4 regions of the Photobacterium sp. R1 genome follow, and region 1 is predicted to be linked to each of the others. Evidence: predicted binding sites of a transcription regulator. Region 1 holds the regulator's gene; each other region holds the start of a gene.
The links. The regulator PurR, encoded in region 1, represses purine synthesis genes. The targets are predictions, from matches to a motif close to TNANGNAAACGTTTNCNTNA.
Positions count from the first base shown of each region.

Region 1 (7,329 bases):
AGGTAACTGTTGATAGGCTGGCTCCCGCCCCAGGCATTGAAAAATACGGTTTGTCCGCGTGCACGCTGCTGAATGTCTTTCCAGCTCATGTCACTCATTGCAGGTTGATTCTGAGCTTCGCTTGCCATCAGCGGGGACGCTGCCAACGTCAGGCAAAGCGCCATCCATGTTAATTTCATGATGATTATTTCCTTATTTTTCCTGCAAGTTCGTCGGATGATCAGCAATATCTGTTTTTTTCTTATCATGGGCAGAGCCACCTCGCTGCCAGCGATGATACTTCTTCAGCCATGTCAAGATGCGTTCTGGTTTGTTCGCCTGTTTCCATACCCCAGCTGTATATTTGTTCGCTTCGCTCATCGTCGGATAAGGGTGGACGGTCCCCAGAATTTTGTTCAGACCCAGGCCATACTTCATCGCCAGCGTAAACTCTGCAAGCAGTTCACCGGCCTGGTTCCCGACGATGGTCGCGCCGAGAATGGTATCTTTCCCTTTCGGGGTCAATACCTTAATAAAACCATAGTCTTCTCCGTCGGCAATTGCGCGATCTAAATCATCAATCCCGTAGCAGGTCACTTCGACTTCTGTGCCCAGATTGGCTGCTTCTTTCTCATTGAGCCCTACGCGCGCAACTTCGGGGGAGGTATAGGTGACGGCGGGCATCACGCGATAATCAGCCTTGAATTTTTTCAGCTTGCCAAAAAGGCCATTGACAGCCGCATACCATGCCTGATGGCCAGCGGCATGGGTCAGCTGAAATGGACCGGCGACATCACCCACAGCATAAATATTGGGATATTGCGTCTGCAGATACTTATTGACTGCGACGGTTCCGCGTTCGTTAACGCCGATACCCAGTGTTTCCAGCCCAAATCCACTGACATTCGCGACCCGGCCTAAGGCGAGAATCACGGTGTCAAACGTGATTTCATGACGTTCATCCAGGGGGCCTTCCAGGATGACAAACTGTGTCGTTTCTCCCTGAGCCGTTTTTCTGGTCCCAAATTTGATGGCTTTTTGTTTCAGTCTGATCTCGACGCCATCCTTGATCAGGCTTTGATGTACCAGAGCCGCGGCATCAGCATCTTCACGAATCAGCAACTGATCGGCCATTTCAACCAGTGTGACCTGACTGCCCAGTCGCTGAAAACTCTGTGCCAGTTCACACCCAATAGGGCCGCCCCCCAGGACCAGAAGCTGTTTGGGTTGTTCCCTGATTGACCAGAGGGTATCTGACGTCAGATAGTTAATGTGTTCAATACCTTCAATTGGCGGAACAACAGGGCGGGCTCCGGTGGCGATGACAATGTTTCGGGTGGTCATGCGTTCGCCGTTTACTTCCACTTCCCACGGCGACAAAATTTGTGCTTCTCCCTGAATGCAGTTCACGCCGAGCTTGCTGTAGCGTTCTTCAGAATCGTGCGGTTCGATGTGTCGGATAACTTGATGTACACGTTGCATCACCGCAGTGAAATCGATCTGAGGTGTGTTTGTCTGAATGCCAAACTCGGGTGCCCGGGTGATGGTGTGCATGGTGTGAGCCGCGCGGATCAGGGCTTTTGAGGGGACACAGCCGGTATTCAGGCAGTCGCCGCCCATCCGGTGTTTTTCAATGAGTGTAACTTTTGCTTTCACGGCTGCAGCGATATAGGCGCTGACCAGACCGCCGGCGCCAGCACCGATCACCACCATATTCTGGTCGAATTGCGTCGGACGTTGCCAGTGCTGATAGATGCGGTGTTGCTGAATGACACCCATGATACCTTTCGCAATGAATGGAAAAATCCCCAACAGCACCAGAGAGATCAGGACCGGCAGTGAAATCAGGCCGGACAGAGATTCAATTTCTCCTAACTGGGTACCCGCGTTGAGGTAAACCATGGTTCCGGGCAGCATCCCCAACTGGCTGACCCAATAGAAAGTACGGCCACGCATCGGAGTCAGGCCCATCAGCAGGTTGACCAGAAAGAACGGAAAGACGGGAATTAAACGCAATGTAAAGAGATAAAAGGGACCATCTTTTTCGACACCCCGGTTCACAGCAGATAGGCGTCGTCCAAACTTGTGTTGTACCCAGTCATGCAGCAGGAAGCGGCTCGCCAGAAATGCCAGTGTCGCACCCAGCGAGCTGGCAAATGAAACGACCAGCAAACTCCACCAGAAACCAAACAGCGCCGCACCCAGTAAAGTCATGACCGCAGCGCCCGGGAAGGAAAGGGCAGCCATTACAACATAAACTGCGAAAAATAGCGTACTCGACAGTAAGGGGTGCTCAATAATGCTTGCCTGCAGGGAATGCTGGTAGGCTTTTGCTTGTTCAAGCGTGAAATAGTTGCCCAGATCGAAAGCGAACCAGGCGATAAAGGCGACGGCAATGAAAGCCAGTAACAAAGGTTTTTTGAATCGGTTCATCGGTGCTTATCTGCTTGGTGAGTGGGCTGATCACGTTTGGTATCGTTTTGTTTCGGTGCCGGTTGCTGATTCAGAGGAATCGAGCAGAATGCCTGCGAAGGGACATCCAAAGCGGTATTAAACTTTGCAGACAGGTTTTGGAAACTGACTAACGCTGTCAGCTCGACCAGAGCATCTTCGTCATACCATTGTTTCAGATTATCAACCATCTGCTGAGTTACACGATTACCGGTGACTGTCATTGCTTCGGTATAGGCCAGTACTGCTTTTTCCTGAGTATCAAACAGCGGACTTTCCTGCCATCGAGTCAGGGCTTGTATTTTTTCGACTGATTGGCAGCGTTGCGCCAGTCTCATGCCGTTGGCATCGACACAAAACGCGCAGTCGTTGAGCTGAGAAACACGGACGCAGACAAGGGATCGCATCACATCAGACAACGGTGATCGTTTTCTGTCTAAGTAACCAAAGAAACTGGCCACGAGGTAAAACAAGACGGGTCGGCGTCCCCAAAGTAAAGCCGGATTCAGCGGCTGTCCGAAATGGCGTTTTTGCAGCCAGAGCAGGGGACGGATTAAAATGGAGTAGCGTTTTTTTGCCGGTACACGCACTGGAAGTTCTCCGGAGAAAGCGGTTTATCATACCGACCGTTCAGATCCGGACAAATTTCAGAAATGGGGAGATTGATTTAGCTTTTGTGATCAGTTGATTGAAAGTTGTACAGTACGCGCAACCGGCTGATTGGTGAGTGAGCTGCGAGTATTGGTATCCAGCACCAGATATGTACTGGCGATGAGCGGCAACAGGGCAAGCAGGATGGTTTTGCCAATGTGATAGTTTCGATACCAGTATTTACGGGCTTTGATTTTCAGGATCAGGCCCCAGCTAATCAGCAGAATGTTGATTACAGAGGCAACCAGGCAAGAGGGAAGCAGGTTACTTTCCGTGCCGGTTGGTGTGTGCGCAAAGATGAGCAGAACGGCAGAAGGAAGCAAACTGATAAAGACCAGGTAGCGCATCAGTTTTGGCCATTTGTGGAATTTATCTTTGAAAATTGTGTCAGTCTGGCCCGGAAACGGCGTAGATGAGCGCATATGACCTCCTTTCTGATGCAAAACATACATTCTAAAGGCGGCGAAGCTGAAGAAAAGTTAACTGATGGAATTGTTATTAATGTTTGTGAGGTTTGTCTGTTTTTTACACAGCCCTGACAGGGTGCCAGGGCTAAAGCAGGTTATTTAAAGCCAGTGCAAATCGCTGCACTGGCAAAATAATCTGAATACTTAGTGATGAGCGCCAGAATTGACTTCTAGTTTGGACAGGAGCTCATTTCGACGTTGTGGGGTAATCACAGACCAGTGTTTTCCACTGACTGCGCCTTCTAACGCCCAAAGCAAATCCAGACTCAATGACTCGTGATGAGATTCCTGCAGCGCCTGAAAAGCACCGATAGCACCAACTTCAAACAGCTGATCTACAGAGTTGATGCCTGCTTTCTTGAGCATACGCTCATTGGCAAGGCGAAGATTTGGCAGATCTTTAATGCGGTTAGGGCTAGCCTGCATTTTTTTCTCTTTGTCAGCCTGTGCTGCATTAAGAGAAACTTCAGCGTGCTCCAGAATGACTTCTGGGGTTTCCCACCAGTTTTCCGGAATGGCATAGTGTTTTGTGACGACAGGAAAACCGCGTTTTTGATAAACGTACGGTTTGAGGCCAGCTTGTTTAAAGGTTTCTTCATTTTTCGCGTTAGCGCGCAGATGCAGCTTGTCGCTAACAACTAGAGCAAACATCGTTTCACCTGCGAAAATGCCAAAACCGCCAAACATTGAGCGAGATTTAATCTGGCCAAATTTCTCAAATAAACGAATTGAATCTTTCAGTAGTGGTTTGTCCATGCTTCTTTTCTCGGTTAGAAATTTCAACAAAAGAAGTCACCAAACAACGGAGCGAGGATTCAATTGTGCATAAGATTATGAGTCTTTTGTCATAAGAATGACAAAAGTGTCCCATAAACTTCACTTCATCCATCGGCAACCCCGCTACCATGAGTAATAACTTTATCACTAAGTCATTGCTTTTAGGCCGGAAGCTTTGCGTCCCATCCTTTCAGATGGTTTGCCTTGTTCGTGACTGTTTAATCATATATCAATAAGACAAATTTGATATCGATCGCACAAAAAATTGTGATACTCTTCGCAATAAAAATCGTATAAATTTTACAGAAACTAACTGATTATCCCATCAATTCCTCTGTAGCGTAGTAATATTCCATATAAACATAGCCGATATGGGTGTTTATATCGGCTGTTTATCAATATATGTAGGTTAATATCGTTTTTTATGGATGTGTTATTTTTTTGACGGAACGGCGAACCACGAGCTCAGGATTGATCTCAAAAGTCTGAAATTCATGGTTTTTATCTTTCACGCGTTCCATCAGGATTTCCACAGCAGTCTTGCCTAAACGGCGTTTTGGCTGGTGGATTGTTGTCAGAGGTGGTGAAAAGTACGGGGCCAGATCAATATTGTCATAACCAATAATTGAAATATCATTTGGTACATTGATCCCTGCTTGTTCAAATGTACTGATTAAGGCCATTGCCATAATGTCATTGAAGCAGAAAATAGCAGTTGGACGCTCTTTCATGGCAATAAAAGCATTGGCTGCATCTACGGCAGATTCACATTCGAAATCACCTTCAATGATCCAGTTTTCATTGACCGTCAGACCAGCTTCGCTCATGGCTTTATGGAAACCTTTCAGCCGCTCACGGCAGGTAGATTTATCTTTCTGGCCGGAAAGACAACCAATTTTAGTGTGTCCATTGTCAATAAAATGACGAGTGGCAAGATAACCACCAAGTTCTGCATTATCCTGAATATTATCTGTTTTTGGGCGTGCAGGACCCCAGTCCATGATAACCATGGGCAGATCAGGCTGTCGCTCTAACTGTTCCAGCAGTTGATCATCCAGATCAGAACACATCACCAGCAGACCATCCACACGCTTTTCAGAAAGCATGCGCAGGTAATCCTTCTGTTTGGCCAGATTACCTTCGGTGTTGCATAAAATCAGCGTATAACCGGATTTATAGCAGTACTCTTCAACGCCATGCACCAATTCGGCAAAGAATGGGTTGGTCGATTTTGTCACCAGCATGCCGATGGTGCTGGTTGTATTACATTTCAGGCTGCGCGCGACGGCGCTTGGCGCGTAGTTCAATTCTTCAACTGCCGCCAACACTTTTTTCTGTGTTGCTTCCGCTACAAAGCGGGTTTTGTTGATCACGTGTGAGACTGTGGTAGTAGATACACCTGCCATACGTGCAACATCTTTAATGGTTGCCATAATTGTTCTTCTAGTCTTCAGGCCCTGAACAGGGTCTTTTCATATTTGCCAGACGCTAAAACGCCGCTTCTCTGCGAGGATAGCGGCGGGAAATGAGTGGCTCAGGCCGAGTGGTAACAATACCTTACACCGATATGAAGTCTGACTTTCTATTGCTATTTATTTCATCGGTTAATCGCTTGCGCTCACATTCTACAAGGACTCACGCACAGTGCAACGTTTCTCTTGAAATGTGGGGGGAATCTTGATGCAGCTCAAGAATACTGGCAACTTGAAAGTTGTTTCAGTCTTTACATTGTAAGTACTGTGCAAGGGCAACGGCTCAGCGATGCCCTTGCAGGAGGTTCAGGCTGAAAGGACGATCGGAAAGTGCCCGCGGGGGTGAGATTCGATGATCACCGGGGAACCATAAACGGAACTGATATTCTCAGTGGTCAGGGTATGCCAGGCATCACCGTCTGCTTGTATCTTCCCCTTATTCAGCAATACCAGTCTGTCTGCGTATTCAGCTGCAAGATTGAGGTCATGAATGACCAGGATGACGGCGGCTCCTTTACGGGCCATATCTTTTGCCAGTTTCAGGCAACTGTGCTGATGGGCAAGGTCTAAAGCTGAGGTCGGTTCGTCCAGCATTAAAATGCACTGGTCTTCCGCATTGCTGAGCTGAGCCAGTACACGGGCAAAATGAACACGTTGTTTCTCGCCGCCTGAGAGGGTGGGGTACTGACGCTGGCTCAGGTGACAGATCCCAACAGCCGTCATGCATTCCCGGGTAATTCGGAGACAATCTGTGCGCTTCAAACCAAGTGGCATACAGCCAAGTTCAACGACCTCCTGCGCAGTAAAACCAAAAGACAGGCTGCTGTGCTGAGGGAGTACACCCAAGTGTTTGGCCAGCAGGGATGGCTGCCAGTCGCTGTGCTTTTGACCAAAATAGTACACATTGCCTTTGGCACTGATTTCACCGCAAAGCACTTTGAGTAAAGTACTTTTACCGGCACCATTCGGGCCGAGTAAAGCTGTTAACTCTCCGCTGCGGAAACTGATGTTCAGCTGATCCAGTAACGTTTTACCGCCAAGTTGCAGTGATAAACCCTCGGCTGAAAGCACCGGTGATTGCTGTTTTTCGTGCCGGGGGCGAAGAGGGCGAACGATATGATGAATCATTGTAAACGGCCTTTTTGTTTCAGTAGCAGAGCAATAAAGAACGGGGCTCCCAGTAAAGCGGTGATGATACCGACCGGCAGTTCGGCTGGTGCGGCAATAACACGGGCCAGCATGTCGGCAACCAGCAAGATAAGTGCCCCCAGTAAAGCCGAGAGTGGCAATAATGTTTTGTGATTCGGGCCAGCCAGCATACGGCCGAGATGCGGCACAATCAGACCGACGAAGCCAATCACGCCGGATAAGGAGACAGCGACACCCACACCAGCCGCGCAAAATAAAATCAGCAATCGTTTTAAAGACTGGACCTGAATGCCGAGATGTTTTGCTTCTGCTTCGCCCAGTAATAAAGCGTTGAGTGCATTGGATCTGCGATCAAATTGCCAGAACAGGAACGCCAGGGCAGA
Region 1 covers NZ_BAAHZP010000005.1:132,366-139,694, forward strand. The annotation lists gene ACYP03_RS10430 (ABC transporter substrate-binding protein) at 1-179, opposite strand, end outside; gene ACYP03_RS10435 (FAD-dependent oxidoreductase) at 193-2,412, opposite strand; gene ACYP03_RS10440 (carboxymuconolactone decarboxylase family protein) at 2,409-3,020, opposite strand; gene ACYP03_RS10445 (hypothetical protein) at 3,111-3,503, opposite strand; gene ACYP03_RS10450 (TfoX/Sxy family DNA transformation protein) at 3,693-4,304, opposite strand; cyclic di-GMP riboswitch class I at 4,436-4,539, opposite strand; gene purR (HTH-type transcriptional repressor PurR) at 4,748-5,758, opposite strand; gene ACYP03_RS10460 (heme ABC transporter ATP-binding protein) at 6,104-6,925, opposite strand; gene ACYP03_RS10465 (FecCD family ABC transporter permease) at 6,922-7,329, opposite strand, start outside.

Region 2 (7,329 bases), on a different contig from region 1:
TCCGGTAAGTGCCAGCGGTGCGGGTTCACGGCTGACAAAGGGCTGGACAATCAGCTGCTCGGGATATTTGGCCTTGAGTTCATTAATTTCGGCCTGATAACTGAGGTCGGCGGCGAAGCGGACCGCATGAACCAGGACAATTTTACGAAATCGTTTCCAGGCGAGCTCCTCACGCAGAATCGACAGATAAGGTCCCAGCGCCGTGCCGGTTGACAGCAGCCAGAGGACTTCGCCTTCAGGCACTTCATCTAACGTAAAGAAGCCATTGGCCCGGGCCGTGATAAACACTTCATCCCCTTCTTCCAGTGCATGCAGCCGAGGTGAGAGCAGGCCGTCGGCGACCCGGGTGGCGTAGATTTCAATCTGATCGCTGGTGGGCGGGTTGACGAAGGAGTATGCACGCTGGACCATTTTGCCGTCGCATTCCAGCGCCAGCTTGGTAAATTGCCCGGCTTTGAAGGGTTCAATATTTGCCGTCAGCGTCAGACTGAACAGTTCGCTGTTCCAGTGACGGTTTTTGATAACCTTGGCAGGGATCCAGTCGGCCATTGTGCTCTCCTTTTACATAATCAGATTCTCAGGTCGGATATATCCGGTAGCTGCAGCGACGCTGACCCGCAATGATGTGTTCGCTGCGCTCAATCGCTACCCCGTCGCCCAGCAGACGCTGGAAAACGGCCAGTTCAGATCGACATAAAGAGGGGCAGCGTTTGGCGGCATGGCAGATGGGGCAATGGTTCTCGATGAGAATGAAGCCGTTGTCATCAGACTCCAGCTGTGCCATGTAACCTTCCTTTTCCCTCAGTGTAGTCAGGATCTGAAGTTTTTCTTTTAAATCTTCTGCCTTTGCGATGGCCTGTCGGTACTGACTGAGCGTGTTTTCTTCACGCTGATTCAGTATTTTTTGCAGTCCTTCCTGACCGAACAGATTTTCCACCGAATCCAGCATCTGGATGATGAGATCACCATGGCGGTCGGCAAACTGTTCATGCCCTTTGGCCGTCAGGTGCCAGTGACGGGTCGGCCGGCCGACTTTGGCTTTGATATCTTCAAAGCCCACCAGGCCATCATCTTCCAGCCCTTGCAGGTGCTGGCGGACGCCCATGGTGGTCAGTTTCAGCTCTTCGGACAGTACTTTGGCGGTGACCGGTCCGTCCTGCTTCATGCGGTGGAGAATTTTATCTATGGTTTTCATGGTTGTATTGCTTGTGTTCATTCGGTCTATTATGTCGCCGACTCAGTATATAAAGCAACGGCTTTACTAAATAGCATAGTCCAGTTTGCGAGAGAATACCGTGAAAGTCTGATGATGATCAGGGTGTTATCTCCCGGCCTCCGGAGAACACAGGCCGGGAAACAGGCAGGGTTTATAAGATGTGAGGCAAAATTGCCGGATCTTTGCGGTCGAGATAGTGAATCGATTTAATGCGACGGATGGTCCGGCATTTTCCCCGGATTAACAGGGTTTCCGTGGTGGCAATATTGCCTTTGCGGCTGATGCCATCGAGCAAATCGCCTTTAGTGATGCCTGTGCCGGCAAAGATGACGTTATCGCTTTTTGCCATCTGTTCCAGTGGCAGTACCTGATTGGGCTCGATGCCCATTTCACGGCAGCGATCCATTTCTAACTGACCCATACGATAGTTATCGTCACTGCCGCCTTTGACCAGAAAACGCGGCAGCAACCGGCCCTGCATGTCACCGCCCAGCGCACGGATGGCGGCCGCAGAGACCACGCCTTCCGGCGCACCACCGATGCAGTACATCACGTCGACTTCGCTGTCCGGCATACAGGTCAGAATCGAGGCGGCCACATCACCATCCGGCACGGCATACACCCGGATTCCCAGCCCCTGCATGCGGGCAATTACTTCGTCGTGACGGGGTTTGGCCAGCGTGATGACGACCAGTGTCTCCAGCGTTTTGCCCAGTGCGGCTGCGATATTGTTCAGGTTTTCTTCCAGCGGCAGGCTGAGATCGATATGCCCTTTGGCTGCCGGGCCGACCACCAGTTTTTCCATGTACATATCCGGCGCTTTGAGAAAAGCACCTTTCTCTCCCGCAGCGAGAACAGCCAGGGCATTGTTCTGACCCATCGCGGTCATCCGGGTGCCTTCAATCGGATCGACGGCGATATCAACGGCGTCACCGCCGGCACCGACCTTTTCACCAATATAAAGCATCGGCGCTTCGTCGATTTCGCCTTCGCCGATCACAATCTCACCGTCAATTTCAGTTTGATTGAGCAGGGTACGCATTACCGCTACCGCAGCGCCGTCTGCGGCGTTTTTATCGCCCCGGCCCAGCCATTGATAACCAGCCAGTGCGGCACCTTCGGTGACACGGGAAAAAGCCATCGCCAAATCGCGTTTCATGGGAACTCCAGAATCAGACAACTACAGATGATGAAAATCTGCGCAATTGTAACACAAACAGCAGGAAATCGTTTTCCTGTTGTGAACATCAGAGAATAAGCATTGAAAGAAACAAGCCTGCCGGAAGGGCAGGCTTGTTTGTCAGTCGGGCGATCGGACGTTGAGATTACTCTTCTTCGTCGATAGCCCAGCCTTTCGCACACTCAACAGCACGTTTCCAGCCGTTGTAGCGGCGGGTGCGCTTGCTGTCATCCGTGCATGGCGTGAAGCTGCGATCCAGTACGGCTTTGTCTTTCAGCTCATCAATGCTGTCCCAGAAGCCCACGGCCAGGCCCGCCAGATAACCAGCACCCAGTGCGGTTACTTCAGTGATCACCGGACGGTGCACTTCAGTGTTCAGCAGGTCGGACTGGAACTGCATCAGGAAGTTGTTGGCAACGGCACCGCCGTCGACTTTCAGGGCAGCCAGGTGGATACCGGAATCTGCCTGCATTGCATCCAGCACATCGCGGGTCTGGTAGGCGATACTTTCCAGCGTGGCACGGATCAGGTGGTTGCTGTTCACACCACGGGTCAGGCCGACAATCGCGCCGCGGGCATACGGATCCCAGTAAGGGGCACCCAGACCGGTGAAGGCCGGTACAACGTAAACGCCGTTGGCACTGCCGACTTTCTCGGCAAAGTATTCAGAATCTTTGGCATCGCCCAGCAGTTTCAGTTCGTCACGCAGCCATTGAATGGATGCACCCGCCATGAACACCGCACCTTCCAGCGCGTAGGCCGGTTCGCCTTTCGGGCCGCAGGCGAGGGTCGTCAGCAGGCCGTTTTGCGAGGTGACTTTTTCTTTGCCGGTATTCATCAGCAGGAAGCAGCCAGTGCCGTAGGTGTTTTTCGCCTGACCGGCTTCTACACACATCTGACCGAACAGTGCAGCCTGCTGGTCACCGGCAATCCCGGCGATTGGCACACGGGTGCCGCCTTTACCGCCGATGTTAGTCTGACCGTAGACTTCAGAAGAAGCTTTGACTTCCGGCATCATTGACAGCGGGATATCCATGGCTTTCAGCAGTTTTTCATCCCACTCCAGAGAGTTGATGTTAAACAGCATGGTCCGGGAAGCGTTGGTGTAGTCGGTGACGTGCACACGGCCCTGGGTCAGTTTCCAGATCAGCCAGGTATCGACAGTACCGAACAGCAGGTTACCGGCCTCAGCCTGTTCGCGGGCGCCTTCAACGTTGTCCAGAATCCACTTGATTTTGGTCCCGGAGAAATACGGGTCCACCACCAGACCGGTGTTCTCGCGAATATAGTCTTCCAGTCCTTGCTCTTTCAGCTGCTGACAGATATCGGCGGTACGGCGGCATTGCCAGACAATGGCGTTGTAAACCGGCTTGCCGGTATTTTTGTCCCAGACAATGGTAGTTTCACGCTGGTTGGTGATCCCAATGCCGGCGAGCTGGTCGGTGCGGATGCCGACTTTCGCGAGCGCTTCCACCATCGTCGAGCTCTGGGTGGCCCAGATTTCCATTGGGTCATGTTCAACCCAGCCGGCTTTCGGATAGATTTGGGTGAATTCGCGCTGCGCGGTGCAGACGATGTTGGCGTCGTGATCCATGATTACGGCGCGTGAGCTGGTGGTTCCCTGATCGAGTGCGACGATGTACTTTTGTTCTGTGGTCATCTGAGTGTCCTCTTATCTCTGATAATTATAGGTATATCGGGGAGTCGCGCCGCAATCAGGCTTGCGCGGTTTCTTTTTCTTCATCACTTTCACATTGGTTCGGCAGGGTACAGCGGTTACCCGGCAGATAAACGGCAATGGCTTTCGGGTACAGCCAGGCACCGAAGCAAGCGCCGGCAATCGGTGCAAGAATCGGGATGATGAAATACGGAATATCCTTACCGCCAGTCAGGGCCATGTCACCCCAGCCTGCCAGATAAGCAAAGAATTTCGGGCCGAAGTCGCGGGCCGGGTTCATGGCAAAGCCGGTCAGCGGACCTAAGGATGCGCCGATCACTGCAATCAGCACACCAATCAGAACCGGGCCCAGCGGACCACGTGGTGCGCCATTTTGCTCATCTCCAATCGCCAGAATGGCAAACATCAGGACCGCAGTAATCACAAACTCCACTGCAAAAGCACCAGAAAATGAAAGGCTTGGGTTTGGGTAGGTTGAGAAGATCCCTGCAGTGGCCAGACTCTCTACGCTGCCGCGCAGAATGCCATGCGCGTTTTCGAAATCGACGAACAGGTTGCTGTAAAGACTGTAAACCAGCGCCGCGGAGCAGAAAGCGCCCGCCAGCTGGGAAAGAATGTAAGGCACAACCTTGGCCTTATCGAAACCATGGAACAGGGCCAGCGCAATGGTGACTGCCGGGTTAATGTGAGCGCCGGAAACGCCTGCCGTACAGTAGATCGCAATGGTGACACCCAGACCCCAGGTCAGGCTGATTTCCCATTGTCCAAAGTTAGCACCTGCTAACACTAAAGCAGCTACACAGCCTACACCAAAGAAAATCAGCAGTCCGGTGCCAATAAATTCTGCCAGGCATTCACCGAGCAGCGTTGGGGGTTGTCGTTTGGTCATTTGCCAGTCCTTTTGTCGAGTCGTAGGTAAGTAAGATGTTATCGTGATGTAATCAAAAAATACTCGAATGATGATTTTCTGGAAAGTTAATCGAATAAAAAATGTGCGTTCGAGCATGTTATTTGTGTTTATGGTCAATATCGAAGGTCAAACGACAAGGGTGTGCTGAGCAAAAACTCTACTTTTCCCGGCGCTGGCGCGAACACTAGCATGCACTTTTTTCCACCGCAAAATCCGGAGCGGAAATCTGAGCGGTTGCTAACAGTTCAGGCCCGGACTGCACTGAAACGGCACGTGCTTTCGTAAAATTTTGTGGAAGTTTGCATAATTTTTACCCGTTTGTGATAAAGCGTGGTATTTGTAGATGCCAGACGTATAAGGCCTAGTTAGAATAGGGCCACATTGGATTTGTAATTTGCCTGGTAGTCGCGGTGATATCCCCGAACGAATTGGTGTTGCAACGAAGCGGTATGTGGAAATCAGGAACAGCGTGGCTTATCGGTACGATGTGATTGAACGAGCGTTCGCCGTCAACTGTTGTAACTCAAGAAGGAAGGGATGCTGTGGTCTTGCGCAGGTGCTGATAGGGTGAAAACTATGTCTTTAGAGATGCTGGAACAGCTGGAAGCCAAAGTGCAGATGGCCGTCGACACCATTTCCCTGCTGCAGATGGAAGTGGAAGAACTGAAAGAGAAAAACGAGAACCTGGCGAATCTGGCTCAGGAACTGCGTGCGGATCGTGAATCACTGGTTCAGGACAACGAAAAGCTGCGTCATGATCATCAGGCATGGCAGGAGCGCGTTCGCGCACTGCTGGGCAAGATGGACACGGTGGAATAAATCTGCTGCGTGCACCGGAAACGAAAACAGAGCCTACAGGCTCTGTTTTTGTATCTGGCGAATGAGAACACGCGAAAGGGTTATTCGATATCCAGCGGTTCTGGTGACAGAATAACTCCCGTATTGTCAGCATACAGGTGATCTTCCGGCAGGAAAGTGACGCCACCAAAATTCACCGCAACATCCACTTCGCCGCTGCCTTGTCTGTCGGCCCCGACGGGAATTGAGGCCATGGCCTGAATCCCGATATCCAGTTCATCCAGATCATCGACATGGCGGACACAGCCGTAGACAATAATGCCTTCCCATTCGTTCTGTACCGCGAGCTGAGCCAGCTCAGCATCGATCAGCGCCCGGCGCAGCGAGCCGCCGCCATCAATCAACAATACCCGGCCAACGCCGGATTCTGCCAGTACAGTGTGAAGCAAACCGTTATCTTCAAAGCATTTCACTGTGGTGATCTGCCCCCCGAAAGAGCTGCGTCCCCCGTATGAGCTGAACATTGGCTCAACCACATCGACCTGGTCGAGATAAATATCACAGAGTTCAGAGGTATTGTATTCCATAAGTTCGCTTCTTTGTTGGCAAGTAAAAGTGTCCAGCCTGAACCAGATGCCGACCCGTATGCCAGAAGTGCGGCAACCGATGATGGGTTCCCACGGCGCAGTGCCTGGCCGGATAAATCTGTCATCTGTGCTGATAACTTGCTGAAAGTATAACCAGCTCAGGCGGCATTGCAATCCCGATGCAATGCTTTAGCGGTCTGCAATCAGTCCGATGGCAAACAGCAGATTTGTCAGCATTGCGGCCCGGATCAGCGAGGCAAACATGGGACGCAGGGCTCTTCCGTCCGCTGCCGCCAGCACCTGAGCCCCATGGGTCAGCAGAAACGGTGCCGCCAGCAGGAAAAGCCAGCGCCATACCGACTCAGGAGTGAGTAAGCTGTAACACGCAAAGCCAAGCACGCTGGCAATCAGGAGACCCAGATGATACCAGCGTCCTCCTGTCGGGCCGAGCCGGGCAGCGAGAGTGATTTTGCCGCAGGCCCGGTCGTTGTCGATATCCCGCAGATTGTTGAGGTTGAGCACCGCGACAGCCAGAAGCCCGCTGGCGGTGGCCGGCAGTAAGATCGTGAGCGAGAACTGGTGGCTCTGCAAATAGTAGCTGCCACCGACCGCAACCCAGCCGAAGAATATCAGGACCGCCGGATCACCCAGACCGCGATAGCCGTAAGGCCGGGTACCCAGCGTATAGGCCAGAGCAGCGATGATTGAAGCGATCCCCAGACCGATGAAGGTCAGCAAAACGGTCAGGGAAGGCTGAGCAATCAGAAGCAGAGCGATTCCGCTGATGGTGGTGAGCAGCAGGGTCAGCGTAATGGCCGAGCGCATGGCGGTCAGCGTGATGGCGCCGCTCTGCAAGCCTCTGACCGGTCCCAGTCGTTGGGGGTTATCTGTGCCTTTTTTGACATCGCCATAGTCGTTTGCAAGATTCGAGAGAATTTGCAGAAGCAGGGCGGTCACCAG
Region 2 covers NZ_BAAHZP010000008.1:85,561-92,889, reverse strand. The annotation lists gene ACYP03_RS14725 (ferredoxin--NADP reductase) at 1-549, opposite strand, end outside; gene ACYP03_RS14720 (helix-turn-helix transcriptional regulator) at 578-1,195, opposite strand; gene glpX (class II fructose-bisphosphatase) at 1,368-2,375, opposite strand; gene glpK (glycerol kinase GlpK) at 2,542-4,056, opposite strand; gene ACYP03_RS14705 (MIP/aquaporin family protein) at 4,112-4,963, opposite strand; gene zapB (cell division protein ZapB) at 5,561-5,803, shown strand; gene rraA (ribonuclease E activity regulator RraA) at 5,884-6,369, opposite strand; gene ACYP03_RS14690 (1,4-dihydroxy-2-naphthoate polyprenyltransferase) at 6,559-7,329, opposite strand, start outside.
Region 2: glpX (class II fructose-bisphosphatase) is a predicted target of PurR. The motif match lies at 2,436-2,455, and genes of this name have one in related genera.

Region 3 (7,329 bases), on a different contig from region 1:
TACAAACATTTTCACGGTTTCTTCAATCACCTTCTCTTCACTGGCGTTCTCAAGCTCACTGAATCCATAGAGTTTGGGATAAAACGTGAAGGATTTGAGCTGATAGATAAACTGGCGGGCGGCAAAATCGCAGTCGTCTACCGTCAGTACGCCAGTGGCGTGGGCATCCTGTAAAAAACGCACCAGTGTTTTCATACAGCCGATGTCTGTGTTGTCGAGCGATCGCATGAGTTCCGGCTGTTGCAGCATTTGCATAAAGGCGATTTTGCCGATGCGCAGCAATTGCGGGGAAGTCAGCAACGTCACCTCCTGCCGGGCGATATTCGTCAGCTGTTCCGAAATCTCGCGCTCGGTATCAAAAGGCTGTTCTGTCCCCTGATCTAACTGAGCGAACATCCGGGTCATGATGGCCTGAAACAGTACCTGCTTGGTCTCGAAGTGGTTGTAGACGGTGCGTTTTGAAACACCAGCTTCAGCGGCAACCTGATCCATGCTGGTCTGTTCCACCCCATACTGGTGAAACAGCTTTTCCGCGGCATTCAGAATCGCCAGCTTTTTCTTTTCTGATAACTTCATGTCAGCCCTCGCACATCTTTCCGGCATTGTAACCAAGATCAAAAAAACTTGCACCGACTAGTTTACTTTTAGAGGTTGCGATATAAACTACACCGTATAGTTTACTTTGGTGTATGCAGATGCGTGGTCTGATATGGACGCTCGCTGGTGTGGCAGTTTTAGGAGCAGGTGTGCTGATGATGAATCACAATTTATCCGCTGAGATGACAGAAGTGGCAGAAACATCCGAGCATTTTTACGACGGTGTTTTTCATAACGCCCGGCAAAAGCAGCAGCCTGGTCTGAAAAAGACGCTCGGGATTCTGGGGCGCTATCTGACGGAAAAACGCGTCGATATTGCGCCGTCCGGTGTACTGCCAGTCATGCCGCTGAGCCGTGAACAGCTTGACGCGCTGAGTGAGGATGAAGTCCATGTGGTCAAACTGGGGCACTCTTCAGTGCTGCTGAAAGTGCAGGGAAAATACTGGCTGCTGGATCCGGTTTTTTCTGAGCGCGCTTCTCCGTTCAGTTTTCTGGGACCCAAGCGATTTCATCCGGCCCCGATCAGCATAGACGCATTGCCGCCTATCGAGCGGGTACTGATCTCACACAATCATTATGACCATCTGGATAAAGCAGCGGTGAAGCAGCTGGCCGCGAAAACGACGGAGTTTCTGGTACCACTGGGTGTTGATGGTTCCCTGTTGCAATGGGGGGTGGCAGAAGAAAAGATCCGCACCTTTGACTGGTGGCAGGAGCATCAGAGTGGCGATACGATGATAGCGTTCACGCCGACCCAACATTTTTCCGGACGTAGTCTCACCGATGGCAATCAGACGCTCTGGGGATCCTGGGTGATCCACACGCCGGATACCCGTCTTTATTTCAGTGGTGACTCGGGTTATTTCGATGGTTTTCAGGCGATTGGAAAAAAATACGGTCCGTTTGATCTCACCATGATAGAAACCGGGGCATACGATAAAGACTGGGCCAGCGTGCATATGACGCCGGAAGAGTCGGCTCAGGCTCATCTGGATGTGCAGGGTAAGGTCATGATGCCGGTTCACAACGGAACCTTCGATCTGGCGTTTCATGCCTGGTATGAGCCGCTGGAGCGGGTATCTGAAGCTGCCCGGATTCGGGGGATTGCGCTGTCTACACCCGTATTCGGCCAGCCGGTGACGGCGAAGCAGATCCCGGAGACGTCGGCCTGGTGGCGGGAAAGGTAACCGGCAGGCTGATTTTCGACTTTTTACGGACCCCGGCACTGGCCGGGGTTCTGTATTTCAGGGACTGGAAAATTTGTACTTCAGAGAAGCAAACGTTTTCTTCATCCATTCAGAGAATCAGTGCTGGAAATACGAGCTACATCACATTATGATGCGCCCCCGGCTTGCGTGTTGAATCTGATACAGATTCGGCAATGCAGTTGCCAGCTATCAACAGCTATCTGTCTGCCAAAGGATGTCGGACCGGGCTTTGATGTGCTTCCTGGTGACTGAGGGCAGCAACGCATGACGGATATTCTCGCCTTCGGCAGCTTTGCGTGCGCCAAGTCACCGGCCATCGGACTTCGACATTGCAAGGTAGGTTTATGCAGTTCCTCTATAGTGCGGCAGGTATCGTCGCAATCTTTTTGTGCGCTTATGCACTCTCCACCAATCGTCAGGCTATTCGCTGGCGCACCGTTCTGGGCGCATTTGGTCTGCAGCTGGGGCTGGCCGCTCTGGTGCTTTATGTTCCCTGGGGACAATATCTGCTGGGCAAAATGAGCAACGGCGTTGCATCTGTGATCGGTTTTGCTGATCAGGGGATCAGCTTTGTTTTTGGTCCGCTGGCCGAGAACGGGTTCGTGTTTGCTGTCAAAGTTTTACCTTTAATCATTTTTATCAGCGCACTGATCTCCCTGTTGTATTACCTGGGTATTATGAGTCTGGTGATTAAAGTGATTGGTGGCGGGCTGGAACGCCTGCTGGGGACGACCCGCGCGGAATCCCTGGTCGCGACCAGTAATATCTTTTTGTCTCAGGGCGAATCGCCGCTGGTGGTGCGTCCGTTTCTGGCATCTATGACCCGCTCTGAACTCTTTGCGGTCATGGTGGGTGGCATGGCCTCAGTTGCAGGCAGCGTGCTGGGTGGTTATGCCGCGATGGGCGTCGACCTGAAATACCTGATCGCAGCAAGCTTTATGGCGGCACCGGGTGGTCTGCTGATGGCGAAAATCATGGTGCCGGAAACCCAGCAGCCGGTTGATCAGAGCAATATTGATCTGTCCGACAGCGGGCAAAGTAACGCGATTGATGCACTCGCTTCCGGTGCGATGAACGGGATGAAAGTTGCGGTCGCCGTCGGCACCATGCTGATCGCCTTCGTGAGCGTGATTGCCATGCTCAACACTGGCCTGGAATGGCTGGGCGGTCTGTTTCATATCGACGGGCTGACCCTACAAAGTATTTTTGGCTACCTGTTTGCGCCGCTGGCTTTTGTGGCCGGTGTACCGGGTGATGAAGTGATGGCTGTCGGCAGTCTGCTGGGACAGAAAATCGCCATGAATGAATTTGTTGCGTTTCTGGATTATGCCAGCATCAAAGAGTCACTGTCGGCGCACAGTCAGATCATTGTAACTTTTGCGCTGTGTGGTTTTGCCAACATCGGCTCGATTGCGATTCAGCTGGGGTCCATTGGTGCTATGGTGCCGGAACGCCGTAAGGATGTCGCGACACTGGGTGTACGGGCTGTGGTGGCTGCCACCTTTGCCAACCTGATGAGTGCTGCGCTTGCGGGTCTGTTTATTTCCCTCTGATTTTCAATTCTGGCGGACCTCGTTCTGAGGCTCCGCCTGTCTCTGCGCTATCTTCTTCTATTGACTCCGGTTTATCCCCAAATCATCTTTCCTCCGACTAGACTGAATCACATCCATGTTTTTTCAGGACAGCAACATGATTGATTTGGTGACTCTGGGGGTGACGGTCTTTATGGGCTTTTTTGCCATCATGAACCCGATTGCGAACACGGCGGTTTTTACCGGGCTGACGGCACATCAGTCTGCGCAGGAAAAACGGCAAACCGCAATCAAAGCCCTGACGGCGGCATTTTTCATTGTGGCGGCCTTTAGTTTGCTTGGGAAAGGGATCTTCCAGCTCTTTGGCATTACGCTGCCGGCACTGCGACTGGCCGGGGGACTGCTGGTGTTTGTGGTGGGCTACCACATGCTGCAGGGCAGCAGTTCATCCATGCACACGCAAAGCCCGAGCAAGGAGGTGGAGGATATTTCGATCTCCCCGCTGGCCATCCCAATCCTGGCCGGACCGGGGACTATTGCCACGGCCATGAACTACTCGGCAGCGAAAAGTCTGCTGCATATCCTGATCACGATTTCTGCCTTTGCAGTGCTTTGTCTGGTCACGCTGATCTGTTTTTTATATGCCCAAAAGCTGGTCAATTTCCTGGGGAAAGACGGCGTGAATGTGATCACCCGGATCATGGGATTGCTGTTGACCGTGATTGCCATGCAGATGCTTATTCAGGGCGTACACGATGCCCTGCACTTGTTCACACCACCGATAAACGGGTGAGTCAGGAGCAAACTCATTCCGGAGGATCAGGCCGGTAATTGTCCCAGCCGATTGGCCGTTGATCACTTTTTTTAACCAGAGCTTGATTTGAGTCAAACTCTGGCGACGCTGATTTTCAGTGGCTTACTATACTCAAAACGGATCAACCAAGGGTTGTTGTCAGTATGCGTTAAGGAGAGAGAGCATGAGCACTGAAATGAAAAAAGGTGGTTTTCCTTCTTTATTGGATAATGATTTTGACAGCCTGTTTCAGGGATTCTTCCGCCCTGTTCTGGGAGATGATTTTGCGAAACAGGCCAGCCGGTTGCCTGCCGTCGATATTCATGAAACCAAAGACAACTTTGAGCTGACTGCTGAATTACCCGGATTCAGTAAAGAAGAGATTCAGGTCTCATTCCATCAGGGAAAACTCACCATTGCAGCGGAACATCAGGAAGAGACAGAGCAGAAACAGGAAGGCGAAGAGGTGCTGAAAGAGCGTCGTTATGGCAGCTATGCGCGTACCTTCCAGTTCGGTACAAATGTATCGGAACACGATATCGAAGCGACGTATCAGGATGGGGTACTGCACCTGATTCTGCCGAAAACGGTCGCGAATGTGCCAGAAGTTCGCAAAATTGAAGTTCGCTAATACGCTGATTGTTCTAGTCTGTTCATTGGGTGCGGGTGGAAACCTGCACCCGTTTCAGTCTTGGGGCATCCGCCCTGAATTCGGAGGTGTGGAACAATGAAACCATACACGTTTGCTGTACTTATCAGTGCGTTATCCGGTCTGGCAGGATGCGATAATGCCAATCAGAGTTTTAGTTTGCCTGCCGGGGATGCAGCACAGGGCAAGGCTGTATTTTTGAAGTATCAATGCCTGACTTGTCATAACATGGCCGGTTTTGAAGATGAAGCGGCGAAGTTGACCCGTTCCCTGGAAACGCCGGTCGTACTGGGTGGGGAAGTCAGCATGATCAAAACGTATCCGGAACTGGTCACATCGGTCATCAACCCGTCTCACAAACTGGCAGAAGGCTATGATTACCGGGAGATTCAGGTCGACGGCAAATCGGTCATGCCCAGTTTTAACGATGTCATGACGGTTACTGAGCTGGTCAATCTGGTGTATTTCCTGGAGTCCCACTATCAGCTGGAACCTTATCCTCGGACCGATTATATCAGCCCGCACTAAGTTGTTCGTGAGGGTTCAGTTTCCGGTCAGACGCTTTCTGCCGGAACGGCAAATATCACCACCAAAGCCAGGATGAACGCCAATCCGGTAAAGGCTGTGCGCAACAGCCTGCGCCGGGTGGTGTGCCGGATCTGGCCTGCCAGTTGCCAGGCGGTCAGGCATTGGCTCAGGTAGTACAGAGCAAACGCTCTTGAAGCCAGCGCAATAATGGCAAACAGGTTGATACTCCAGATCAGAGCAATCGAAATCGAAATGGCAACGACATAACCTGCCTGTTCACCGCGGGGGCGGCGAAGTGCTTCCCGAAACAGTCCGCCGAATCCGGCCGTATCGGCAACGGCTGCGCTGAACTGGCTCATCACGGCTGCGATTGTCAGCAGAACCGGCAGGATCAGGCTGACATGCTGACTCATGGTGATAATCGCGGTTTCTGATGGCGGCCTGCCGCCGTCAGGTAGTAACGGATGGGAGAGCCAGACAAACACCACATAGATCGCGCCGGACAACCATTGGGCATGTTTCATGGTCTGAATCCGGTGTTCGGGGGAGTAGGCACTGCCCAGATAGCGTGACGTTTCAAAGCCTTGCACAACCAGCAGCATGCCTGCCAGTATCCGTAGCGTATGTATCGGCGCTTCAATGGCGCCGGACGGCAGGGTGAAAATGGCTGCGGGCTGTTGCCATTGATATCCCGCCAGCCCGATCAGCAGGCCTGCAATGATACTCAGCTTCACACTGACCGCGATTTCTTCGGCAAACTCCATTCCCCTCAGTCCGTGGATCAGTCCGGTCAGACCGATGCCCAGCAGGCAGAGGGTAGCCAGCCCGTCGGCCAGATAACCCTGGGTCTCCAATCCGAAGGCGTGCATGACAAATGAAGCTAACAGGCGAATATAAAAGGCAATTGAGATCAAATAAGCCAGTGACAGCGCCAGTTTGCTGGCGTGTTCCAGCCATTGAATCTGAAAAGATGTTTTCGGTTCAGCCGTGCTGAGAGACCGGATGTTGAAGCGAATCACCCAGCCAATGCCGTAGGCCAGCAGCACAATTCCCAGCATGGCTACAATGCTCCAGTCACCGACGGCATAGCTCAGTAACGGGGCGACAACCAGAAAGCCGCTGCCGATAATCGAGGCCAGAGGCGTGAGGGTGGCCCGCCACGTATCGCTGCCGCGCAAACCCGGCCGGAACAGCCAGAACAGGACGCCGGCCATGCTGATCAGGATGGTACTGTTCAGAAAGAAAGCCACGCACTATGCCTTGGTTGAAGGGTTGAAATTCAGTGCGGCTGTGAGCCGGATGTTGTGTTTGAGTATAGTGTTCCATGGTCCGGAATTTGAGCCGATACGGAGATTTAGGCGGCGATACCTCATCCCGGGATGGATCTGCTTTACATTTGCGCGGTGATTGGGGGAGACTGCCTGTTGATAATTCTATGGTCAAAGTAGTAACTGTCTCTGACAGCGTGCGGGCTGTGCTGAACAGGATGAGAACAAAGAATGTGGGATCCCTTTCTGGAAAAAACTGAACTGGTCGTGACCTATTTACTGACGCACAAACTTTTGCTGAGTGCCTGTATTGTTGTGATTGCTATTCTGATCCGTCGGGTGGCGATTACGCGGATTCGGGGGGAAGCCAGCTTTCTCAGCGAAGAACAGCGAAAATGGATTTCAAGGACCAAGAACGGCGCATTTACGCTGATTATGCTGACGCTGTTTCTGCTGTGGGAGTCGGAAATCAGTAAATTTGCGCTGTCACTGACAGCGATAGCGGTCGCGCTGGTGGTTGCTTCCAAAGAAATTATTCTCTGTATGACCGGCTCACTCCAGCGTGCAAGTTCGCGGTCATTCAGAATCGGAGACTGGATTGAGGTCGGCCCGGTATGCGGCGAGGTGATTGAGCATAACCTGATGGCGACTGTGATTCAGGAAATAGCCTTACAGCAAGGCCAGTATCACTACACAGGTAAAACGACCACATTGCCGAACAGTATGTTTTTTACCGTGGCAGTGAAAAACCTGA
Region 3 covers NZ_BAAHZP010000004.1:64,342-71,670, forward strand. The annotation lists gene ACYP03_RS08230 (TetR/AcrR family transcriptional regulator) at 1-576, opposite strand, end outside; gene ACYP03_RS08235 (MBL fold metallo-hydrolase) at 756-1,784, shown strand; gene ACYP03_RS08240 (NupC/NupG family nucleoside CNT transporter) at 2,150-3,358, shown strand; gene ACYP03_RS08245 (MarC family protein) at 3,495-4,130, shown strand; gene ACYP03_RS08250 (Hsp20/alpha crystallin family protein) at 4,315-4,761, shown strand; gene ACYP03_RS08255 (cytochrome C) at 4,858-5,307, shown strand; gene ACYP03_RS08260 (hypothetical protein) at 5,334-6,557, opposite strand; gene ACYP03_RS08265 (mechanosensitive ion channel family protein) at 6,822-7,329, shown strand, end outside.
Region 3: ACYP03_RS08240 (NupC/NupG family nucleoside CNT transporter) is a predicted target of PurR. The motif match lies at 1,869-1,888, and genes of this name have one in related genera.

Region 4 (7,329 bases), on a different contig from region 1:
CCTGGCAGCTGTTTCGTCAAACCGGGTATCAGGACACGACCACTCGTCTTATTGCGGAACAGGCTGGCGTTGCCGCCGGGACTGTATTCAGCCATTTTCCATCCAAGCTCTCGCTGCTCAAAGCAGGACTGATGCAACAAATCGATATGGTTTTGAAAAATGCGAAAGCTGAAGAACCCGATACCCACCCGCAAGGCAAGCTCATCCACTACGCAAGCCATCTGTACGCTTTTTACTGCAGTGAAGCCGACTTCAGCCGGGAGTTATTCAGAGAATTAATCTGGCAGCAGGAAGAATTTGAGCAGCAGCTGGATGCCTTTCGTCATCAGCTTTTTGCTCAGGAAGAGAACCACAACCCGGATATGGCTGCCGTGATGATGGATTGTTACTTCATGACTTTAGTTTCCGGGCTGAACGCAACTGAGCCTGATGCATCCGTCATGCTGCATCAGTTACAACGAAAACTGCAGGTGTTACAGCTCAGCGAAGCGCCTGACGACGCGCATGCGCCACAGCAATGAGGCGTTTTTCAAGCACAGATTGCTTACCGGACTGTGCTTTTTCCAGTTCTCGCAGCAAACGGGTGATTTCAGTGTCCAGATATCGGGCATTTTTCGTTCTGACCAGTGAACGAATCACTTTTTCAGCATTCTCCGGTAACGGCTGTTCAATCGCCCAGCGATAACTGTATCCGGCGATACCCGGGTTCACCGCGACCCGGCTGGTATCACTCCTGGCTTGCTCTGGCTGTTTCGGAGCAGGCGCATCTTCTGTCCGCCCCACTCTCGCATAATATTTTTCTGTCACTGGCGTCCCGGCTGCAGGCAACTCACCGGCTTGGTACAACAACGGACCGATGCTTCCGGCCAGTTCGATCGCCGCTTCCCGGACAAAAGCGCTGGCATTGCGCTTCCCTTTTTTTTCTGTATCTGTGTAATACACAGCGGCAAAATCTTTCGCACGGGTCAGTGCCACATAAGCGAGACGTCGCTCTTCTTCCTGATCTGTTTTCATGTCTGTCGCCGCGGGGTTACGGTAAGGGAACGCATCTTTATCCCAAAACGGCAGATAGACCCGGGTATACTCACATCCTTTTGCCCGGAAAATTGTGGTCACCTGAATACTTTCGGATTGCGCTGGCTGTGCGCTTCGCTCCGTACTGACCTGTCTGGACTGAGCCGAATAAAATTCGAAATATTGCAGCGCTTTTTCACACCGTTGGTCCATCGTTTCCAGTACGGTTGAAACCGCATCCAGCCGGTCAATCGCTTCTTCGATTTCACTGGCTGTTGCTTCTGTTTTCCATATCCAGCTGTCCAGCCCGCTTTCCCGGCGATACTGCTCAAAAACGTCAAACGCCTTCTGGCTGCCTTTGCGTTGCAGACGCCCCAGTAAATCCAGCCGCTCAATCAGATTATCCAGTTTGAGATTCGGGTTCGCTTGACCATGACGTTCTGCAAACCCGGTCCAGGCCTTGCTGTTCATTTTCGCCAGCTGGTCGCACAGCGGTTTCAGTTCCTTATTCGGCACATAACAATGCGGAAACGACATCAGATTGAACATCAGCGCCGAACGATCCTGATCAGCCATCTGTTCAAAACGTCCCACAGCAAGCTGCATGACTTCCATCAGCAACCGGACTTCCCTGCTGTTGGCCAGGACAGACGGCACTGGCATCTGGTATGGAATTTGTTTACTGAGAAACGCCAGTTCAAACAGCAGCGTCTGGGACCAGCGCCGGACCAGAATCGCTACATCGCTCGGCTTGCCGCCTTGCTCAAGGTGTGTCTGTATTGCGGTCACAATTTCTCCGACCTGACGTGGCGAACCAGTCAGGCTGACCTGCGTATCTGACACAGCCTCCGAAGGAACCGTCAGAAAATCAGAAAAACGGGCCTGGTTATGCGCAATCAAATGACTGGCAGCCAAGGCCAGACTGTGCCCGAAACGAAAGGTCTGAGACAGGGTATAGACATTCGCAGGTGTGAAGTCCCGCTCAAAGTTGAGCATAAACTGAGGCGCACTGCCCCGCCAGGTGTAAATACACTGATCCACATCGCCGACAGCCACCAGCTGGCAGCCGTCCCCGAGTAACAGTTTCAGCAGGCGGTACTGTGCATTGTTGATGTCCTGAAATTCATCCACAACCAAAAGCCGACACTGATGCTGATAACGCGCCCTCAGGCTGATATTTTGTTCCAGCAGACCAACCACGGTGACCAGCCAGTCGTCAAAAAACAGCAACCGCTGTGCCTGCCGTAAATGCTCAAAGGCCTGAAAAGCCTGCAGAATAAAACGGTAATCGCTGTTAATTCCGGCCATCGCAAAGACTTCAGCCGGTGGCAGCATATGCGCTTTCACCAGCCCCACAAAACTCAGCAGCAATTCCAGCGTTTTCGGCTCTTTCAGTTGCTGCTGCTTGCTGTAAGCCGTTTCTTTGCCGGCCATTTGTCGCAGCACCTGCTTTGCCAAACTTTTATCGTTTTCACCCGGTTTGAAATCGACTCTGAAGCCCGATTCCGCCAGATAACCGGACTGGTTCAGCACACTCAGACAAAAACTGTGAAAGGTATGCACGGGCACAGGCTGTTCAACACCCGCCTGCGCCAGCTTCCGCTGAAAGTCACGCCGGATATCACTGTTGAACATCAGCACCAGCATTTCCTGGGCTGGCCGCTTGAGAAGCTGTGACTGAATCAGGCCAACCAGCGTCGTTGTTTTACCTGTGCCTGCACCGGCAATACATAAGGCATTTCCTTCTTCATGCTGAATAAAACGCTGCTGTTCAGAAGTAAAATGCATGTTGAATACGCCGTGGCCTGAAAGATGAAGGGACGCGATTTTGCCATAATTTCGTCCCATACACGAACCTCTGCTCTGTCTTTGCGATTTCTGCTGAATTTTCAGGGATTGCCGGATTAACCATCAGTCAGAAAAACACCAAGGCAAACGTTTGCTTTTTGCTGAAAGGCAAAATGACTTCTGCTATTATCTGCCTCGCCAACAGGAGGTTTCGCCCCCTGCCAGTAATTTTCATCGAATTGACTCTTGAAATAGGAACTTCACCATGAGCCTTGCTGATCAAGTTCTCGCTGTAAATGATGATCTCCCAATCCGTACCGACCAGCCGGTTCACAGCGGTAAAGTACGCTCCGTTTACTGGCTGACTGAAGCTGACAGCCGACGCCTGATCCAGGAGAAAGGCTATGATGTCAGCCCGGATGCCCCGCTGGCAATTATGGTCATCAGCGATCGCATTTCTGCATTCGACTGTATCTGGCACGGTGAAGGCGGCCTGAAAGGCGTTCCGGGAAAAGGTGCCGCCCTGAATGCGATTTCAAACCACTGGTTCCGCCTGTTCCGTGAGCAGGGTCTGGCAGACAGCCATATTCTGGATATCCCGCACCCCTTCGTCTGGATAGTGCAGAAAGCGCGTCCAATCAAAGTAGAAGCCATTTGTCGTCAGTATATTACGGGTTCAATGTGGCGCGCATATGCCAATGGCGACCGTGAGTTTTGCGGCATTGCAGTCCCGGATGGTCTGCAAAAAGATCAGAAACTGCCAGAGTTACTGATCACCCCATCCACAAAAGGTATCCTGCACGGTATTCCGGGTGTGCCTGCGGTTGATGATGTCAATGTCACCCGCAACGATCTGCTGAACAATTTCAAAGCCTTCAACTTCAGCAAGCCTGAAGACATAGACCATTACGAAACGCTGCTGAAACAAGGTTTTGGCGTGATCAGTGATGCCCTGGCTCAACTGGATCAGATTTTTGTCGATACCAAGTTCGAATTCGGCTATGTCACCGATGCCAGTGGTAAAGAAAAAATGATCTATATGGACGAAGTTGGCACGCCAGACTCTTCCCGTATCTGGGACGGCCCGGCTTACCGTGAAGGTCAGATTGTTGAAAACTCAAAAGAAGACTTCCGGCAGTTACTGCTGAACCACTTCCCGGATCCGGATATTCTGCTGAATAAAGATCGTATGAACGAACGTGAGGCACTGGCACGTGATAACGCATTGCCGAAAGAAGTACTGATGCAGGTGTCCCGCATTTATACAGGTATTGCTGAAAAGATTACCGGCAAGAAAATTGTCCTGGGCGGTAATCCCAAAAAAGAAATCATCACAGTCCTGCGCAATGAATATAGCCTGATCGACTGACAATATTCCTCTCGTTGTATACTTTCAGGGCAGCTTCGGCTGCCCTTTTCAATCCGCACAATATTCTTCACTAGCGTCAAATGTATTATTCCTCACAAAATGATTCTCAAAAAACATTCATGCATCACAAATACAAATTTTCGCTATTAAGGCTTTTTTGCTGCGGGACGACAATAGAAGGACAAAAACATTCAAAGCAGTAGTTGAGGGACCCAATGAAGTTTAGCCACAAGATCGTTGCCACTTCGTCGGCAATACTGTTCGCCGCCTTAGTATTACTTTCAGGTATCCAGTACGTTCACACCAGAGATGATGTCAACAAGTTAGTCAGCAGCAGCATCAATGAGATCGTTTCCGGCGTGAATCAAACGCTGGTCACCGAGATCGCCAGCCGTACCAAATTAGCAAATATGACAACCAGCCTTGTCGAACAAAATTTCTCTCCTGAAAACATTCGTACCGTTATCGGTCAATCCGTTTTAGCAAACACTTTTGAACTGACTGGTGTCGGATTCGAGAAAGATGGCTCCTACATCATCAGTGATCCAAGCTGGCAGCCTTCCGCAGGCTGGGATCCTCGCAAACGTCCCTGGTATACACAGGCCAGAGACGCCGGGCATATGATCATCACATCCGCCTACCGCGATTCAGTCACCAATGAAATTCTGGTTTCTTTTGCTGCGCCAATCAAACAAAGCGGTAAATTTGCAGGCGCCATTTTCTTCGACGTCAGCATGAGTAAAATGGCCAGCCTCATCAACCAGGCCTCCCTGTTTGATGCAGGTTATCTTTTCCTGATATCTGGCAAAGACACCATCATTGCCCACCCGGATAAGAAGAATAACGGTAAAATACTGTCTGAAACTTATCCGGGATTAAAGGTATCAGACAAACCCATTGATACTGAGCTGGATAACGAATCTGTGAACGTCAGCTTCCATAAAGTAGATGGTCAGAATCTGTATATTGGTGCTGTACTGAAAAAAGACATCGCTTTTGCGGCCGTGAACCAAATTAAGCAAAATGCGATTGTGTATTCACTGCTGTTCATTGCATTTGGCTGTGTAGCAGTTTTCCTGATGGTGAAACGCCTGATGCGTCCACTGGACGTGATTAACCAGGCCATGAGAAACATCTCTTCCGGTCAGGCTGATCTGACACAGCGTCTCAACACCGATGCTGAACCAGAATTTGCCACTTTGGCACAAAGCTTTAATCAGTTTGCAGAACGGATGCAACAACAGATTATCCGTTCACAAACCTTAAGCCGCGACATCATGCAAGGCACGGAACTCACCGCAGAGGGTGCGAATCGTTCCGCAGAAGCCATGAACCGCCAGCTGCAGCAACTGGAACAACTGGCCACGGCCATGAATGAAATGGCTTCCACTTCTGCCAATGTCGCTGACAACGCACAAAGCGCCGCGTCTGCTGCTTCTGCAGCCGAAGAAGCCGCACAACAAGGCAGCAATGTCGTTTCCCGTACATCCGTATCGATTCACGATCTGTCGGATCAAATCGATCAGGCCGTTGATGTGGTCAGAGAACTGGAGTCTGCAACCGGAAATATTGAGCGTATTCTTCAGGTCATTAATGACATCGCCGATCAAACCAACCTGCTGGCACTGAATGCGGCGATTGAAGCAGCAAGGGCTGGTGATTCAGGCCGTGGCTTTGCCGTGGTTGCTGACGAAGTCCGTACGCTGGCCCAACGTACCCAACAATCGACCACAGAAATCCGCCAGATGATTGAACAGCTTCAGGCGGGCGCAAGCTCAGCAACCAGCACAATGGCGCTGAGTAAAAACACCGCCAGCAGCACGGTGGCTATGGCACAGGAAGCGGATGATGCCCTTTCAAGCATTCGTGAGGCCATTCAGCAAATTAATGATATGAATATACAAATTGCTTCCGCTGCAGAAGAGCAAAGTCTGGTCGCTGAAGACATTAACGGTAACACCATCAACATTAAAGATCTGTCGGTTCAGGTAGCTGAAACCGCCAGTGAAACCAGTGTTGCCATGGAAACGCAGATTCAGAATGTCCGAGAGCAGAATGATCTGATGAGACAGTTTACGGTTTAAGCTGTGTTTTGCCGCCAGATTAATTATCTGGCGGCATCATTGTTCTATCCCGTGTGGAAATGTCCGGATAAGGGTTCAGAAACGAACGAATTTCATCGTCTCAGGTAAATATGGTCCGCATAACGTTTGCCGCCAATTTCGTAAGCTTCAGGAATTTTTTCCTGTAACGTGAAACCGCACTTTTCCAGCACGCGCTCAGATGCAATATTTCCTTCCGTGACCACCGCTTGAAAGGCATCCAGACCACATTCATCTTCAGCCCAGTTGATCACGGCGCGCAGGGATTCTGTCCCATAGCCTTTGCCGTAATACTCAGGCATGAACAGATACCCCACTTCCGCAATCCCATCTTTAAGAATGAATCCGGTCATTCCGACTTTTTGATGCGTCTGCTTTTCTGTAATCACCAGTGTCAGCCAGCCATCACTTTCTGGCGTCCAGCCGTTCAGACGTGATTCGAACTTGGTTTTCAATTCGTCTTCTGCAGGCGCATCAAAACATTTTTCAATCACAACAGGGGTAACATGCAACGCATAAAAAAGTGACCAGTCTGCTTGCGTGATTGGTGTCATGATCAATTGCGGGGTTTCTAACTTCATCCGTGATTTCCTCACCTATTTATCCAACACTATTTTATTTTCCATTCAGGAACTTAACATGGACACAGAGATTCCCACCAGAGCGAATCAGTAAAAAATTCATTTTAATCAGTCACTTGTCTTATCGGAAATATAGGCGGAAATATAGGCAGAGATGTTGTACAGCAACTGGATGTCACACAAAGCCACACTCAAAAGACAGACGTCACGATAGTCACGTCTGCCTTATACAAATCAGGCTTCAGCAATTGTTTGGGTAATGAGTTTGTCGAATATCTCAGACTGCCCCGCTGGAATCAGTTGTCGGTGTATCGCTCGGCGCTTATCGGCATCATACAATCGCTCAATCAGCCAGCCTGTCAGATACATCTGAGACAAGCATCCGCCAGCCGTTGCTACATTGCCATTCACGACCAGTGCTTTATCCAGCACGCATACGCCTTCCGCTGCAAGGGCTGGCTTTGCATCCGGATGG
Region 4 covers NZ_BAAHZP010000007.1:202,443-209,771, forward strand. The annotation lists gene ACYP03_RS13725 (TetR/AcrR family transcriptional regulator) at 1-521, shown strand, start outside; gene ACYP03_RS13730 (ATP-dependent helicase) at 481-2,862, opposite strand; gene ACYP03_RS13735 (phosphoribosylaminoimidazolesuccinocarboxamide synthase) at 3,068-4,171, shown strand; gene ACYP03_RS13740 (methyl-accepting chemotaxis protein) at 4,387-6,255, shown strand; gene ACYP03_RS13745 (GNAT family N-acetyltransferase) at 6,348-6,854, opposite strand; gene ACYP03_RS13750 (DJ-1/PfpI family protein) at 7,089-7,329, opposite strand, start outside.
Region 4: ACYP03_RS13735 (phosphoribosylaminoimidazolesuccinocarboxamide synthase) is a predicted target of PurR. The motif match lies at 2,942-2,961, and genes of this name have one in related genera.